2 regions of the Kitasatospora sp. NPDC058184 genome follow, and region 1 is predicted to be linked to the other one. Evidence: riboswitches for the same ligand, from Rfam matches in the RefSeq annotation. Region 1 holds a riboswitch; the other holds the start of a gene.

Region 1 (7,246 bases):
CCCGGATCGTCGTTCCGGGTCCGCAGCTCGGCCAGCGCCTCGTGGCAGATCGGCACCGCCTCGGCGGCCCGCCCGCTGCGCACCCGGGCCAGCGCCGCGTTCACCGTCGTCACCAGCGCCCCGGAGCGGTGGCCGAGTTCGCGGGCCAGCAGCAGCGCCTCGTCGTAGTGTCCGACGGCCTCGTCGTAGCGGCTGAGGAACTGGCAGACCAGGCCGAGGTCGTTCAGCGCCTGGCGCAGGATCACCGTGTCGCCCGCCGCGCGGGAGGCGGCCACCGCCAGCCGGGAGGCCGCCTCCGCCTCCTCCAGCCGGGTGGCGGCCAGGGCGACGTTGCCGCGCAGGAAGTGCGCCCGACCAGCTGCCCGGTGGTCGGCGCGGTGGACCGCGGCGGCGGCCAGGGCCTCCGCGGTGGTGGCCAGCTGGCGGCTGGGCGGGGCGAGGACGAACGGCGTGAGCGCGATCAGCAGGTCGATCGCGGCGCGCAGCGGGTCCGTGGTCGGTCCGTCGGCGGTGTCCGGTGCCGGGCCGTCGGAAGGCTCGCCGCTCTGGCCGTCGGTGTCGTCCGCGACGCTCCAGCCCGCCACCTGCGCGGCCAGCGCGATCGCCCCGGAACCCTCCGCCTCGGCCCAGGCCCGCGCCCCGTCCGGGCCGTCCAGCGGGACGCCCGCGCTGCGGGCCGGCCCGAGTGCGCCGGCCGCCGGATCCCCGGGGACGGCGTGCTGGAAGGCCGAGCAGGCGGTGGCCAGCAGGTGGTCCAGCATCCGGTCGCGGGCCGCGACGGCCGCGCCGGGATCGTCCGGACGGCGCCGGGCGAACGCGCGCAGCAGGTCGTGGAAGCGGTAGCGGCCGGGGAAGGGCGACTCCATCATCGCCACGTCCACCAGGGCCTCCAGCAGGTCCTCGGCGTCGTACTCGTCCAGGTCCAGCAGGGCGGCCGCGGCCTGCAGCCCGAGGTCCGGCCCGTCCACCGAGGCGGCCAGCCGGAACGCCCGGGCCTGGGCGGGCGTCAACTGGCGGTAGCTCAGTTCGAAGGCCGCCGCCACCTCCAGGTCGCCGATCCGCAGCTCGTCGATCCGCCGCCGCTCGACCGCCAGCCGGCGGCCCAGCGTCTGCACCGTCCAGCTCGGCCGGGCCGCCAGCCGGGCCGCCACGATCCGGACCGCGAGCGGGAGGTGGCCGCAGACGAGCAGCAGCTCCCGGGCGGCCTGCGCCTCGGCGGCCAGCCGCTCGGCGCCGATGGTGCGGCCCAGCAGTTCGAGCGCCTCCTCGGGCTCGAAGACGCCGAGGTCGGCCTGGACGGTCGCGGGCAGGCCGGACAGTCGGGTCCGGCTGGTGGTGAGCACGGCGCAGCCGACCGCGCCCGGCAGCAGCGGTCTGATCTGCGCGGTGTCGTGGACGTTGTCGAGCACCAGCAGCAGCCGCCGGCCGTCCACCGCCGAGCGGAACAGCGCCGAGCGGGCGTCCAGACCCTCCGGCACCGCGTCGGCGGGCACGCCGAGCGCCACCAGGAAGCCGCTGAGCACCGCCTCCGGATCGGCCGGGGTGGCGTCGGCGCCGCGCAGGTCGACGTAGAGCTGACCGTCCGGGTAGGCCTCGCGCACCCGGTGGGCGACGTGCAGGGCCAGCGCGGTCTTGCCGACCCCGCCCATGCCGACCACGGTCGCGATCACCAGCGCCTGCTGGCCCGGTGCGCCGGGGTTTCTGTCGGGCGCCCCTCCGTGCGCCCCGCCGAGAGCCTTGCCCAGCCGTTCGACCAGGACCGATCGGCCGGTGAAGTCGGCCGCGTCGGGCGGAAGTTGGGCCGGTCTGGGGGTCGGTGTGCTGCTCCCGGCCGGGGCGGTGTTCCCGGCCGGTGCGGCGGCGGGAGCGTTCGGCGCCGACGGGCCGACGGGCGGGTCCGGTGCCTCGGCCCCGGGCGCGGCCGGCTCCGCCGGACCGGCGGCGACCGGGCCCGGGACGAGCGCGACGGGGACGAGCGCGACGGAGGGTGCCGGGGCGGCGAGCGACGGGTCCCCCTCCAGGATCCGCTGGTGCAGCAGGTCCAGCTCCGCCCCGGGCGCCACCCCCAGTTCGGCCAGGAACAGCTGACGCGCGCCCCGGAACACGGCCAGCGCGTCCGCCTGCCGCCCGGCCTGGTACAGCGCCCGCATCAGCAGCCCGTACGCCCGCTCGTGCAGCGGGTGCTCGGTGGTCAGCGAGGTCAGCTCCGGGATGCACCGGGAGTAGCGCCCCAGCGCCAGGTCCAGGGCGATCCGCTCCTCCAGCAGGGTCAGCCGCAGCTCCTGGAGCCGCTGGCGCTGCCGCTGCGCGAACGGCCCGGGGATGCCGGCCAGCGGCTCGCCCTGCCACAGCTCCAGCGCCTGGTTCAGCAGGTCGCGCGCCTGCTGCGGCTCCCCGGCGGCCGCCGTGCGCTCGGCCTGCGCCGCCAGCTCCTCCGCCTGCGCCGCGTCCACCGCGTGCTTGGGCAGCACCAGCCGGTAGCCGTCCCCGACCGAGGTCAGCACGGTCGGCGCGTCCGGCGCCTCGCCGTGCAGGACCTTGCGCCACCGCCAGGCGTAGGTGCGCACCGTCGTCATCGCGGTGCCCGGCGGCTCCTCGCCCCACAGGGCGTCGATCAGGTCGGTGGCGCTCGCGCCGTGGCCGGGCCGGAGCAGCAGCACCGCCAGCATCGCCTGCTGCTGGGGGCTGCCCACCTTCAGTACGGTCGCGCCGCGCTGCGCCCGCATCAAGCCCAGCACCGAGAACCGGAAATCATCCATTCCTGCACCTGCCCGCTTCATGTGCTCGCCCCCGCCCGCACGTGCCACCCCCGAATTGGTGAGTCCCTATCAACCCACGGGACCTGGCGGGATGTCGAGAGATCGTCGACCCGGTGGTGATCCGGTGTTGATCGGCCGTCGCCACAATCGGTGATGTGGCGCCCGCAGTCGGCCCGGCCCATCACCGCCGGACCCGCCACGTCCCCGGTCGCCCGGCCGCCGACCGGCGACCCCCACGGCTCTCGGAGGCGGACGCCCATGAACACGGACCGGAACAGCGACCTGAGCACCGGCCGGAAAGCGGATCCGAACGCGGAACCGAGTACGGCGTTGAGCACGGACCTGAGCACCGACCGGGCCACGGACCGGCAGGGCGGACTGGACACCGACCTGCTCCACCGCCTGCTCGACGTCGACCCGGCCTGCGGACCCGTCGAACTGCTCCACCGCGCCCGGGGCGAGCGCCACCTCCCGTACCTGGTGCTCGCCGCGCTCGCCCGGGAGGACGTCCGGATGGGCGCGCACGCCCGGGACGAGCTGCGGCGCGCCCGCGACCGGGTCGAGTGTTACGCCCGGGTCGCCCGCGACCTCGCCGACGCCACCGGGGTCCGCCCCATCCGAGACCTGCCGCTGGCCGGCTACTACCCGCCCGACCTGCCCCGGCCGCTGGCCGAGCTCAGCCTCGTCAGCCCCACCGAGGCCTCGCTCTGGCAGGCCGTCAACCGGCTGGTCACCGACCACCCGGTGGAGTCCGTGGAGGTCACCCTGCTCGGCGAGCGCCCCCGGCACACCGCCGTCACCCTGCGCTGGCCGGCCGGGGACCCGCTGCTCGACCCGTGGTACCAGGTGCGGGTCGCGACCGCCGCGCTCCCCGGCGACCTCGCCACCGTCCCGGTCCGCCCCTACCTGGCCGCCGACGACCACGTCGAATGCCTGATCGCCCTCGCCGAGGAAGGGCTCGGGCGCACCTTCCTCGCGGGCGACGTGATCGACGTGGCCCGGCTCGCCGGGCAGCCCTTCGAGCCCGTCGAGACCGCCGCGGTGGTCGCCGCCTACCGGCTCGCCCCGGAGGCCGCCGCCCTCCTCGACCTCGCCGCCGAGCACGTGCCGCTCGGCGCCCTGCGGGACGTGCGCACCGTCCTGGAGGCCGAGGTCGCCCCCGAACTCCGCCGCCGGACCTCTGCCGGCACCCCGCCGTGCCACGGCACCTCGCCGCGCCACGGCACGCTGCTGCGCCGCACCGTCATCCGGCACCAGTGGGACGAGGCGCTGCTGCTCCCGGCCGGCGACGCCACCCTGCTGCTCACCCCGGTCGCCGACTACCTGCTCGGCCCCGAGGGCACCCGGCCCACGGACCGCGAGCGCACCGCCGCCCTCGCCGCCCTGCACGCCTGGGACGCGACCCTCCCCGGCAGCCCGGACGGGGCCCCGTGCACCGGCCTGTCGGGGCCGCGCCACCGCTGAGCCGGCCCCGCGGGGCGTGGTCGAGGGCGGGTCGAGGGCGGGGGGACTTGCCGACCCGCCCCGGATGTCTTGTATCGTTCCTGGCGAATCATCCAGAGGGGTGGAGGGACCGGCCCTACGAAGCCCCGGCAACTCCCCGTTCGACCCGGCGTCCGAAGTACGCGCCGTGTTGGCGGGGGCAGTGCCAACTCCGGCCTGTCGCCACTGTGGCGCGGGAAAGATGAGGAGACACGGTGCTCTCTGTGCTGTCCTTCGCCCGGGCGCTTCCCGCCCCGGTCCTTTCGCGTACCCGTCTCGTGCCCGGCGCAGGCAATCGGCCGACTTCTCCGGCCTGTCCTCGCTGACCACACCCCCCGGCTCCCCGCCAGGAGCCGCCGTGAGCAGCGCGGACCCGCTGCTCCCGGGCCTTGAGACTGGAGTACCCATCCCATGGAGAACACGAGCGGCGTCGGCGTGCTCGACAAGGTCACCTCGATCCTCGGCACCCTGGAGGCCGGGCCCGCCACCCTGGGCGGCCTCGTCGCGGCCACCGGCATGGCGCGGCCCACCGCCCACCGGCTGGCCGTCGCACTCGAACACCACCGCCTGGTCAGCCGGGACGTCCAGGGCCGGTTCATGCTCGGCCCCCGCCTCGGCGAGCTCTCGGCGGCCGCCGGCGAGGACCGGCTGCTGGCCGCGGCCGGCTCGGTCCTCGCCCAGTTGCGGGACGCCACCGGCGAGAGCGCCCAGCTCTACCGGCGGCAGGGCGAGGTCCGGATCTGCGTAGCCGCCGCCGAGCGGCTCACCGGCCTGCGCGACACCGTTCCGGTGGGGGTCACCCTCCCCATGAAGGTCGGCTCCGCCGCCCAGATCCTGCTCGCCTGGGAGGAGCCCGAGCGCCTCCACCGCGGCCTGCAGGGGGCCCGCTTCACCGCCACCGCGCTGAGCGGCGTGCGGCGCCGCGGCTGGGCCCAGTCCGTCGGCGAGCGCGAGGTCGGGGTCGCCTCCGTCGCCGCGCCCGTCCGCGGCCAGTCCAACCGGGTGGTGGCCGCCGTCACGGTCTCCGGGCCGATCGAACGGCTCAGCCGCCACCCCGGCGCCCAGCTCTCCCAGGCCGTCGTCGAGGCGGCCCACCGGCTCACCGAGGCCCTGCGCCAGCCCTGACGGGGGCTCCGAGGCTCTCGGATTCCGAGGTTCCGGGGTTCCCTGGTCATGGGTTCCGAACCTCGGGTTCCGAGACTCCGGGCTCCGGGGCGCACCTCCGCGCGCCCCGGGGCCCGGTTCCGGCCCGTACCGGTCCCGGGTCCGGCTTGGCTCGGGCCCGGCTCGGGCCTGGTTCCGACCGGCTCAGGCCCGGTGCGGCAGGCCGGTGAGGCTGGGGCGGGGGATCCGGCTGATCACCGCGCCGATCAGTGTGCCGATCGACACCCCGAAGACCGCCGAGACGGCCGCCAGCAGCGACTGTGCCCCGTTGCCGACCTCGATCTGCGCGGTGTTCAGCAGACCGAAGGAGCCCGGCACGACGATCCAGAACGCCGGGAGGTAGAGCACCTGCCAGAGCGGACCGCCCGGCAGCCAGTGCACCAGGGTGGCCGCGACCGCGGCGGCGACGGCACCGGCCAGGCCGCCGATCGCCGCGCCGTGCACCGACCCCACCGCCACCTGGGCGGTGACGCTCACCGCGATTACCGCGACGATCCACGGGATGGCCGAGGGCGGGGTGTGGACGTTGACCACCACCCCGGCCACCGCGATCGCCAGCCCCAGCGCGATCACCCACCAGCTCGGCTTGGCCACCTGCACGTTGGCCAGCGCGGTGGACGGCATGCCGATCGCGGTGGCGGCCGCGGCCACCCCGGCGAGGAACAGCGTCAGCTGCACGGCGCCGGAGACCAGCCGGGCGGTGCCCGCGTTGGCCGCGCCGGCGGCGATCTCGGACAGCCCGGTGACCAGCAGTCCGCCCGGCAGCAGGATCGCCAGGGTGGCCACGATCGTCCGCAGCGGCCCGTCCAGCAGCGAGGCCCGCGCGAGTGCCAGGACCAGCAGCGCGACCAGGAAGCCGGCCGTGACGGGCAGCAGCGGCCGCAGGTGCGGCCGCCGCCGGGCGAGCACGGTCAGGCCCACCACGATCAGCGAGCCGAGCCCGGCGGCCAGCACGTTCGCCGCCACCGGCTGCAGGAAGATGCAGACCCCGACCCCGACCGGCAGCGCCCCGAAGTCCGCCACCCACGCGGGCCAGCGGGCGGGCGCCCGCCGGATCCGGTCCAGCTCGGCGCGCGCCCGCGGCCCGTCGAGTTCGCCCGCCCGCAGCCGGTGCACCAGGTCGAGGACGTCGGCCGTCTGCTCGAACCGCAGGGTGCCGCCGAGCGGCTGGAACCTGGTGGCGCCGTCCGGGTCCAGGGCCACGAACAGCCCGTTGGTCAGCGCGGCGACCTGGACCTCAGGGGCGCCCAACGCCCGCCCCAGTCCACGGAGTTCGTCCTCGACCTCATGGACGGGCAGGCCGCCGCCCAGCAGGGCTTCGCCCAGGTCGAGCAGGAGACGGCAGAGCGGGTCGGGCGGGGCGTCGGTGTCCCGGACCGATGGAGACTTGCTAGGCATGGCAGGTATCGTCCCACCCTGCCCGATTCGGTCTGAATCTGCCCCGGTCTGTTCGCTTCCCGAGCGCCTGCTGCTCCCGGGGTCCAGGTAGCCGCTACGCCGCTACGGGCGGACGGTGAGGACCAGCTTGCCCGTGACCCGGCCGGTCTCGCCCTCGGCGTGGGCCTTCGCGGCCTCCGCGAGCGGGTAGGTGGCGGAGACGTGCGGGCGCAGCCGCCCGGCTTCGACGAGAGCGGCGATCGCGGCCATGCCCGCCCGGTCGTGCTCGACCAGCAGGGCCTTCGCCGTCACGCCCAGCTCGGCGGCGCGCTCGGCCACCTCGTCGATCCCCTGGGGCAGGATCGACACCAGGACGCCGCCGGGCCGGAGGGTCTCCAGGGAGCGCAGCCGGTCGTCGCCGCCGAGCGGGTCGAGGACCACGTCGATGTCGCGGGCCTCCGCCA
Region 2 (7,246 bases), on a different contig from region 1:
GGGCTCATCGTTGGTGGTGTGGCGGACGAAGGCCACGATCTGCTTCTTCTGCTCCTCGGGCATGGTGGTGTCCGGGAACGACGGCATGTTCTGCGGGCCGGTCTGCATGGCCTCGTAGATGTGCTTGGCGTCCACGCCCTCCAGCGAGGGGGCGTACTTGCCCTTGGTCAGGGCACCACCCTGGCCGGCGAAGTTGTGGCACTGGGCGCAGTTGGTGCGGAACAGCTCGCCACCCTTGGAGACGTCCTCGGGGTTGGTCGAGGTGAACTGCTCCTCCGTCGGGGTCACCGGGCCGGGACCGAGGGAGGCGACGAAGGCGGCGAGCTGGTCGATCTCCGCCTGCGAGTAGATGTTCTTCTTGCGCGGGACCTGGGCGCCGGGCTGCTGGGCCGGCATGCGGCCGGTGCCGACCTGGAAGTCGACAGCGGCGGAGCCGACGCCGACCAGGCTCGGACCGTCACTGCTGCCCTGGCCGTTCAGGCCGTGGCAGGAGGAGCAGCCCACGGCGAAGAGCTTCTTGCCCTCATCGATCGCGAGCGACTGCGCGGCGACGTCGGCCTGCGCCTTGTCGGCGGGCGCGAACGCGGCGTACAGCCCCCCGGTTGCCGCCAGGGCGAGAAGTAGGACGACCAGCGCCGCCAATGGGTGGCGCCGTCGTGCGGAGAGCTTTTTCACGGAATAACCCCGGTGTCAGGATCTGGTCGACTGGTGGGTGCACCCGGCGGCCGGTCTGGCCGGCACGAGGCTGCCTGTCTAGGGCTGCGCGCGCGGTCGGTCGGTGGGAGCGTCGGCACCGGCAGAAGCGGCCCGTCGCCGGTGAGGGCGGGGGCCGCAGCCGGTGGCCAGCGACCTGATCAGCTGGTTACTTGATCAGGTAGATGGTCGCGAACAGGCCGATCCACACGACGTCGACGAAGTGCCAGTAGTACGACACGACGATCGCGGCGGTGGCCTGCTCGTGCGTGAAGCGCTTGGCTGCGTACGTCCGTCCCAGGACCAGCAGGAAGGCGATCAGACCACCCGTCACGTGCAGCCCGTGGAAGCCGGTGGTCAGGTAGAACACCGTGCCGTACGGGTCGGAGGACAGCGACAGGCCGTCCTTCTTGACCAGCTCGGTGTACTCGAAGACCTGGCCGCCGATGAAGACCGCGCCCATGGCGAACGTGAGGATGAACCACGCCCGGAGCTTCTTCACGTCTCCGCGCTCGGCGGCGAACACGCCGAGCTGACAGGTCAGCGAGGAGAGCACCAGGATCGTGGTGTTGACCGAGGAGAAGGGCACGTTGAGGGCGTGGGCCTTCTCGGTCCAGAACTCCGGCCCCTTGACGGAGCGGAGCGTGAAGTACATCGCGAAGAGGGCCGCGAAGAACATCAACTCGGAACTGAGCCAGACGATCGTTCCGACGCTGACCATGTTCGGCCGGTTGACCGATCCGTGCGCGTGCCCGGTTTCTACTGCTGTTGCTGTCGCCACGACGGACATTATGTCGGTCCCTTATTCCGTCTTCACGTCGGGGGGTGTCCCTCGGAGTGTCCGGTGCGTGCGGTATGCCCGCTTGGGGGGCGACGGGGTGTCCGTACGGGGGGTGAGCAGCGGCGTGTCCCTTTTCTGATGGTTCCTCGGAGGAGCCTGGACCCCGTTGCCCGGCGCGCCGGTGCACGGTCGGAGTAGCCGAGGGAGGTAGGGGGGAAGGCGCCCGGGTGAGCCGTACGGGTGGACCGGGCGGGGTCGGGTGACGGGCCGTCCTCCAGGCGGGTGAGTCCGGGGCGCGGCGGCTTGAGGAGGAACGTGCGCGAGGGGGACTCGGCGGGGGGTGATCGGGAGTAGCATCCGGATCAGGCGAACGTGGTCCGGATCACACTTGAGGGAGCAGGGCCCATGGCGTACACGACCGATGAGACGCTCACCGTCCTCGTCTACAGCGACGACCGCAACACCCGCGAGCAGGTGCTGACGGCGCTCGGCCGCCGCCCTGCCGAGGACCTTCCGGAACTGTCCTACCTGGAGTGCGCGACCACCCCCGCGGTGCTCAAGGCACTGGAGAAGGGGGGAGTGGACCTCTGCGTGCTGGACGGCGAGGCCGTTCCGGCCGGCGGGCTGGGCCTCGGGCGCCAGCTCAAGGACGAGATCTACGGCTGCCCGCCGGTCCTGGTGCTGATCGGCCGGCCGCAGGACTCCTGGCTGGCCGCCTGGAGCCGGGCCGACGCCGCGATCTCCCGTCCGGTGGAGCCGGTGGCGCTGGCCGGGGCGGTCGCCGCCCTGCTGCGGGACCGGCTGGCGAAGCGGACTCCGGCCGTCCGCTGAAATCCGCGCCAGGAGTAGGAAAGACAGGGGTAGAAGCGGGCGCTCCGCTCGATAGGCTGGCTCCATCCGTACGGACGTCCCCGGAGCGGGGAACCGACAACAGCTGGAGTCAGCCATGGTGAACGTGAACCCTGCGAACGGCGGTAGCGACCCCGCGCAGGTGGTCCGCACCTGGCCGGACCTCCTGGCGGCACTGTTGCAGGGGGAGGACCTCGACCGCTCGTCCACCGCGTGGGCGATGGACCGGATCATGAGCGGCGAGGCGTCCCCCGTCCAGGTGGCCGGGTTCATGATCGCGCTGCGGGCCAAGGGCGAGTCGGTCGAGGAGATCGCCGGCCTGGTCGACGCGATGTACGCGCACGCCGAGCCGCTGGAGATCCCCGGCCCGGCGGTGGACATCGTCGGCACCGGCGGGGACCGGGCGAAGACCGTCAACATCTCCACCATGTCGGCGATCGTCGCGGCGGCCGCCGGCGCCAAGGTGGTCAAGCACGGCAACCGGTCGGCCTCCTCGACCAGCGGCTCCTCGGACGTGCTGGAGAAGCTCGGGGTGGCGCTGGACCTCTCCCCCCGGCGAGTCGCCGAGGTGGCCGAGGAGGTCGGGCTGACCTTCTGCTTCGCGGCGAAGTTCCACCCCTCGATGCGGCACGCCGCCACCGCGCGGCGCGACCTCGGGGTGCCGACCGCCTTCAACATCCTCGGCCCGCTGACCAACCCGGCCAAGGTCACCGCGCACGCCATCGGCTGCTTCGACACCCGGCTGTCCGGGCTGATCGCCGGGGTGCTGGCCCGGCGGGGCGCCACGGCGCTGGTCTTCCGCGGCGACGACGGGCTGGACGAGCTGACCATCACCACGACCTCGCAGGTCTGGCTGGTGCGCGACGGGGTCGTCACGGAGTCCACCTTCGACCCGCGGGACGTGGGCATCGAGCTGGTCGGCATCGAGGCGCTGCGCGGGGCGGACGCCTCGTACAACGCCGAGGTCGCGCGGCGGCTGCTGGCCGGCGAGCACGGGCCGGTGCGGGACGCCGTCCTGCTGAACACGGCGGCGGCGCTGGTCGCGCTGGAGCTGGGCGACGCGCCGCTCACCGAGCAGCTGGCGGCCGGCATGGAGCGGGCCGCGAAGGCGATCGACTCCGGTGCCGCGCAGGACCTGCTGCGGCGCTGGTCGGAGGCCACCAGCCGGGCCTGAGGCGGCAGTTGGGGAGCCCGTGCCGGTACGCCGACGCGGGCTCCCGTGCTGTCCGGATGCTGGATGCCCGTTTGACCACCCGGTGGACCAGGCCTAGAGTCTTCGCCAGGTCATGAGTGACAGCGCCAAGCCCCAGCTGGCTGTCCGGCAACCCTCCGTCCGTGGCGGGGTGCCCTGGGTGAGGACCGGGTCGTCACGGCAAGCCGTCCGTGCGACAAGCGCGGACGCCCGACGACTAGCACTCCCGGGGTCCCTTGCCCCAGAAGGAGTGCATCCCCATGTCTCTGGCCACCGAAATCCGCACCCCGCTCGCCGTCCTCGGCGCCGACGTCCAGGTCCCGCTCGCCAGCGGTGAGAAGGTCGGCTACGCGGCGCTCGACTACGCGGCGAGCTCGCCGGCGCTCCAGCGGGTGTGGGACGACGTCGCCGCCTACGCGCCGTACTACGGCAGCGTCCACCGCGGGGCCGGGTACCTCTCCCAGCTGTCCACCGACCTGTTCGAGCAGAGCCGCCGCACCGTCGGCGAGTTCCTCGACCTGCGCGAGGGCGACCAGGTGGTCTTCACCCGGGCCACCACCGACTCGCTCAACCTGCTGGCCTCCGCCGTCCCGGCCGGCACCCGGGTGTTCGCCTTCGAGACCGAGCACCACGCCTCGCTGCTGCCCTGGGCGCACGCCGGACTGGACGTCACCTACCTGCGGGCGCCGCGCTCGCGGGCCGAGGCGGTGGCCGCGCTGGACGCCGCGCTCGCCGAGACGCCCGAGGGCCCCAGGCTGCTCTGCGTCACCGGCGCCTCCAACGTGACCGGCGAGCTGTGGCCGGTCGCCGAGCTGACCGCGACCGCGCACCGGCACGGCGCCCGGGTGGTGCTGGACGCCGCCCAGCTGGCGCCGCACCACCGGGTCTCGGTGCGCGAGCTGGACGTCGACTGGATCGCCTTCTCCGGCCACAAGATCTACGCGCCGTTCGGCGCCGGGGTGCTGGCCGGCCGGGCGGACTGGCTGGACGCGGCCGAGCCGTACCTGGCCGGCGGCGGGGCGACCCGGACGGTGGCCCGGGAGGCCGACGGCTCGGTGGCCGTGCAGTGGCACACCGGCCCGGCCCGGCACGAGGCCGGCTCGCCGAACGTCATCGGCGCCTACGCGATCGCCTCGGCCTGCCGGGCGCTGACCGAGGCCGGCTTCGACGGGCTGGAGGCCCGCGAGCAGCAGCTGATCGCCCGGCTGACGGCCGGGCTGGCCGAGATCCCGCAGGTCAAGGTGCTGAACCTGTTCGGCGAGGGCTCCGCCCGGGTGGGCGTGCTGTCCTTCGTCGTCCGGGACTGGAACAGCTCGCACTTCTCCGCCGCGCTGTCCGCCGAGTACGGCATCGGGGTGCGCGACGGCCTGTTCTGCGCCCACCCGCTGGTGCGCACGCTGCTGGGCGACGAGGACGAGGCACCGTCCGAGTGTGGTGCGCCCGAGCCGTCGCTGCCGGGCGAGCGCAGCCTGAACGCGATCCGGGTGAGCTTCGGCGCCGGGACGCCGGACGAGCACGTCGACCGCTTCCTGACCGCCGTCCGGGAGCTGGTCACGGAGGGCGCGGCGTGGAACTACCGCAACGAGGGCGGGCGCTGCGTCGCCACCGTGCAGGTCGAGCGGGGTCGGCGCGCCGAGGGCTGACCGCTACTCGTCCAGGCCGAGGGCGAAAGCGGCCTCCAGGTCGTGCTGGGAGTAGGTGCGGAAGGCGATCTGGGTCTCGGTGTGGGCCACGCCCGGGACCTTGTTGAGCCGGCCCGGGATGACCTCGGCCAGGTCGTCGTGCCGGCGCACCCGCACCATCGCCACCAGGTTGTAGCCCCCCGTCACCGAGTAGACCTCGCTCACGCCGTCGATGGCGGCGATGGATTCGGCGATCTCCGGGATGCGGTCGACACTGGTCTTGATCAGGACGATGGCGGTGATCACAGTTCGGGCTCCTTTGTGGGGTGCCGCCAGCGTATCGGGCGTCAGCCCGGTCGTCGCGGGGGGTGGCGGACCACGGTGCAGGCGTAGAGGAACCCGGCCGAGAAGCCGATCACGTGGACCAGGTACGCCACCCCGGGGCCGGCCGCGTGCACCGACCACCACTGCAGGACGAACCAGAGGCCGAGCACCAGCCAGGCCGGGAAGCGCAGCGGCAGGAAGAACAGCAGCGGGACGAGGGTGGTCACCCGGGCCCGGGGGTGGAGGCGCAGGTAGGCGCCGAGGGCGGCGGCGATCGCCCCGGAGGCCCCGATGAGCACCCGGGTGGAGTTCGGCGAGTGCGCCTCGGCGAGCGCGAAGCCGTACGTGGTCAGGCTGCCGGCGGCCAGGTAGAAGACGGCGTACCGGGCCCGGCCCAGCCGGCGTTCGACGGTGGGGCCGAAGACCTGGAGGAAGAGCAGGTTCCCGAGCAGGTGCAGCCAGCCGGCGTGCAGGAAGAGCCCGGTGAGGACGGACAGCGCCGGGCGCTTGCCCGGGGTCGGGGCGGCCGGGCAGCCGGGGACCGGGTCGGGGGCCTCGGCGAGCTGTCCGGCGGTCAGCGGCCGTCCGGCCAGCACCTCGGCCGGGACGGCGCCCCAGCGCTGCTCGTACCGCTGCTCCGCGCAGACCCGGGCCTGGCCCGTGCCGTACAGCGGGTTGAGCCCCGCGGCCGGGCCGAGCAGGAAGACCAGGGTGTTGAGGGCGATCAGGGCGTAGCTGACCACGGGGGCGGTCGCCGCCGGGCGGCCGCCCCGGGCGGCGGTGTGGTCGGGGACCGCGAGCGCCATGCGGCCAAGCATCCCTCCGGGCGCCGCAGGTGACACGGCGGTTTACGGCAGGTGGACTAGCCCGGGTGTTCAGGCAACCGGTGGTCGCGACGGTTGCCCCAGGCAATAGGCTTGGGGCGGGCATTCCCGCCTCCCGCCGCCGACGCCGGGGCTCCGGGGGGAGCGCCTGCCCCACCCAGGGACCACCCGAGAGGACCCCCGATGACCGTCCCCGCTCTGACCGCCGAGACGCGCTGGCGCTGCACCCTGTGCGGCAACCTCACCCGCTTCGACGTGACCCGCACCGCGCGGGTGACCGAGTTCCTGCACTTCGACCTGGCCGGCGAGTCCAAGGTCGAGGAGACCGAGGTGCTGAGCGAGACCGTCGAGTCGGTGCGCTGCCGCTGGTGCAACGCGGTGGACCAGGTCGAGCTGGTGGCCCGTCCGGGCGCCGAGGAGACGCAGGCCCCCGCCGACCAGGGCTGATCCCCGCCGCGGCGGCGGGGTGGGTGCGCGGCGCACCCGCCCGCGCCGCACGGGACAATACAGAACAGGACGCACGGAGCGTGCCGACGGGGGGCGGCCGCGGCCGTGCCCCGCTGGACCAGGATCGGAGCCGAGGACGTGGTGGACGCAGCGAAGGAGCCCGGCGCAGCCCAGGGGCTTCAGCCCGCTGCGGCCGAGGCCCCGGCCGAGGCTGCCGGGACGGCGGACGGCGCCTCCGGGTCCGCGGCGGAGCGCGCCGTCGAGAAGCTCGACCGGCCGCTGCCCGAGGGCGTGCGCCGTCGGGTGGTCGGCCTGGCCTCGGACGCGCTCGGCGGGGTGCCGCCGGCCGAGCTCCCGCAGAGCCTGCGTCAGTACGTCAAGTTCACCCCGGCGCGGCGGGCCAAGTACGCGGCCACCGCGCTGGCGGCGGCGCTGGAGGCGGAGCCGGCCTTCCGGGTGCGGATAGCGGAGCGGCTGCGTCTCGGGCAGCCGGACCTGGTGAAGGCGCTGGAGT

What was found. A riboswitch is a leader RNA that binds a small molecule or an ion and turns the genes downstream of it on or off. The one in region 1 is predicted to bind S-adenosylmethionine.
Region 2: it holds a riboswitch for S-adenosylmethionine, as region 1 does, so the genes downstream of both, ACFVXH_RS02340 (aminotransferase class V-fold PLP-dependent enzyme) here and ACFVXH_RS15265 (IclR family transcriptional regulator) in region 1, are expected to answer to the same signal.

Annotation. Positions count from the first base shown of each region.
Region 1 is NZ_JBHVVE010000007.1:43,611-50,856, forward strand. It holds gene ACFVXH_RS15255 (BTAD domain-containing putative transcriptional regulator) at 1-2,759, opposite strand, end outside; gene ACFVXH_RS15260 (hypothetical protein) at 3,090-4,223, shown strand; SAM riboswitch class I at 4,309-4,450, shown strand; gene ACFVXH_RS15265 (IclR family transcriptional regulator) at 4,653-5,366, shown strand; gene ACFVXH_RS15270 (threonine/serine exporter family protein) at 5,550-6,803, opposite strand; gene ACFVXH_RS15275 (NADP-dependent oxidoreductase) at 6,906-7,246, opposite strand, start outside.
Region 2 is NZ_JBHVVE010000001.1:509,813-517,058, reverse strand. It holds gene ACFVXH_RS02360 (c-type cytochrome) at 1-675, opposite strand, end outside; gene ACFVXH_RS02355 (heme-copper oxidase subunit III) at 863-1,483, opposite strand; gene ACFVXH_RS02350 (hypothetical protein) at 1,880-2,305, shown strand; gene trpD (anthranilate phosphoribosyltransferase) at 2,421-3,497, shown strand; SAM riboswitch class IV at 3,606-3,724, shown strand; gene ACFVXH_RS02340 (aminotransferase class V-fold PLP-dependent enzyme) at 3,776-5,158, shown strand; gene ACFVXH_RS02335 (Lrp/AsnC family transcriptional regulator) at 5,162-5,443, opposite strand; gene ACFVXH_RS02330 (rhomboid family intramembrane serine protease) at 5,485-6,267, opposite strand; gene ACFVXH_RS02325 (hypothetical protein) at 6,469-6,732, shown strand; gene ACFVXH_RS02320 (NYN domain-containing protein) at 6,871-7,246, shown strand, end outside.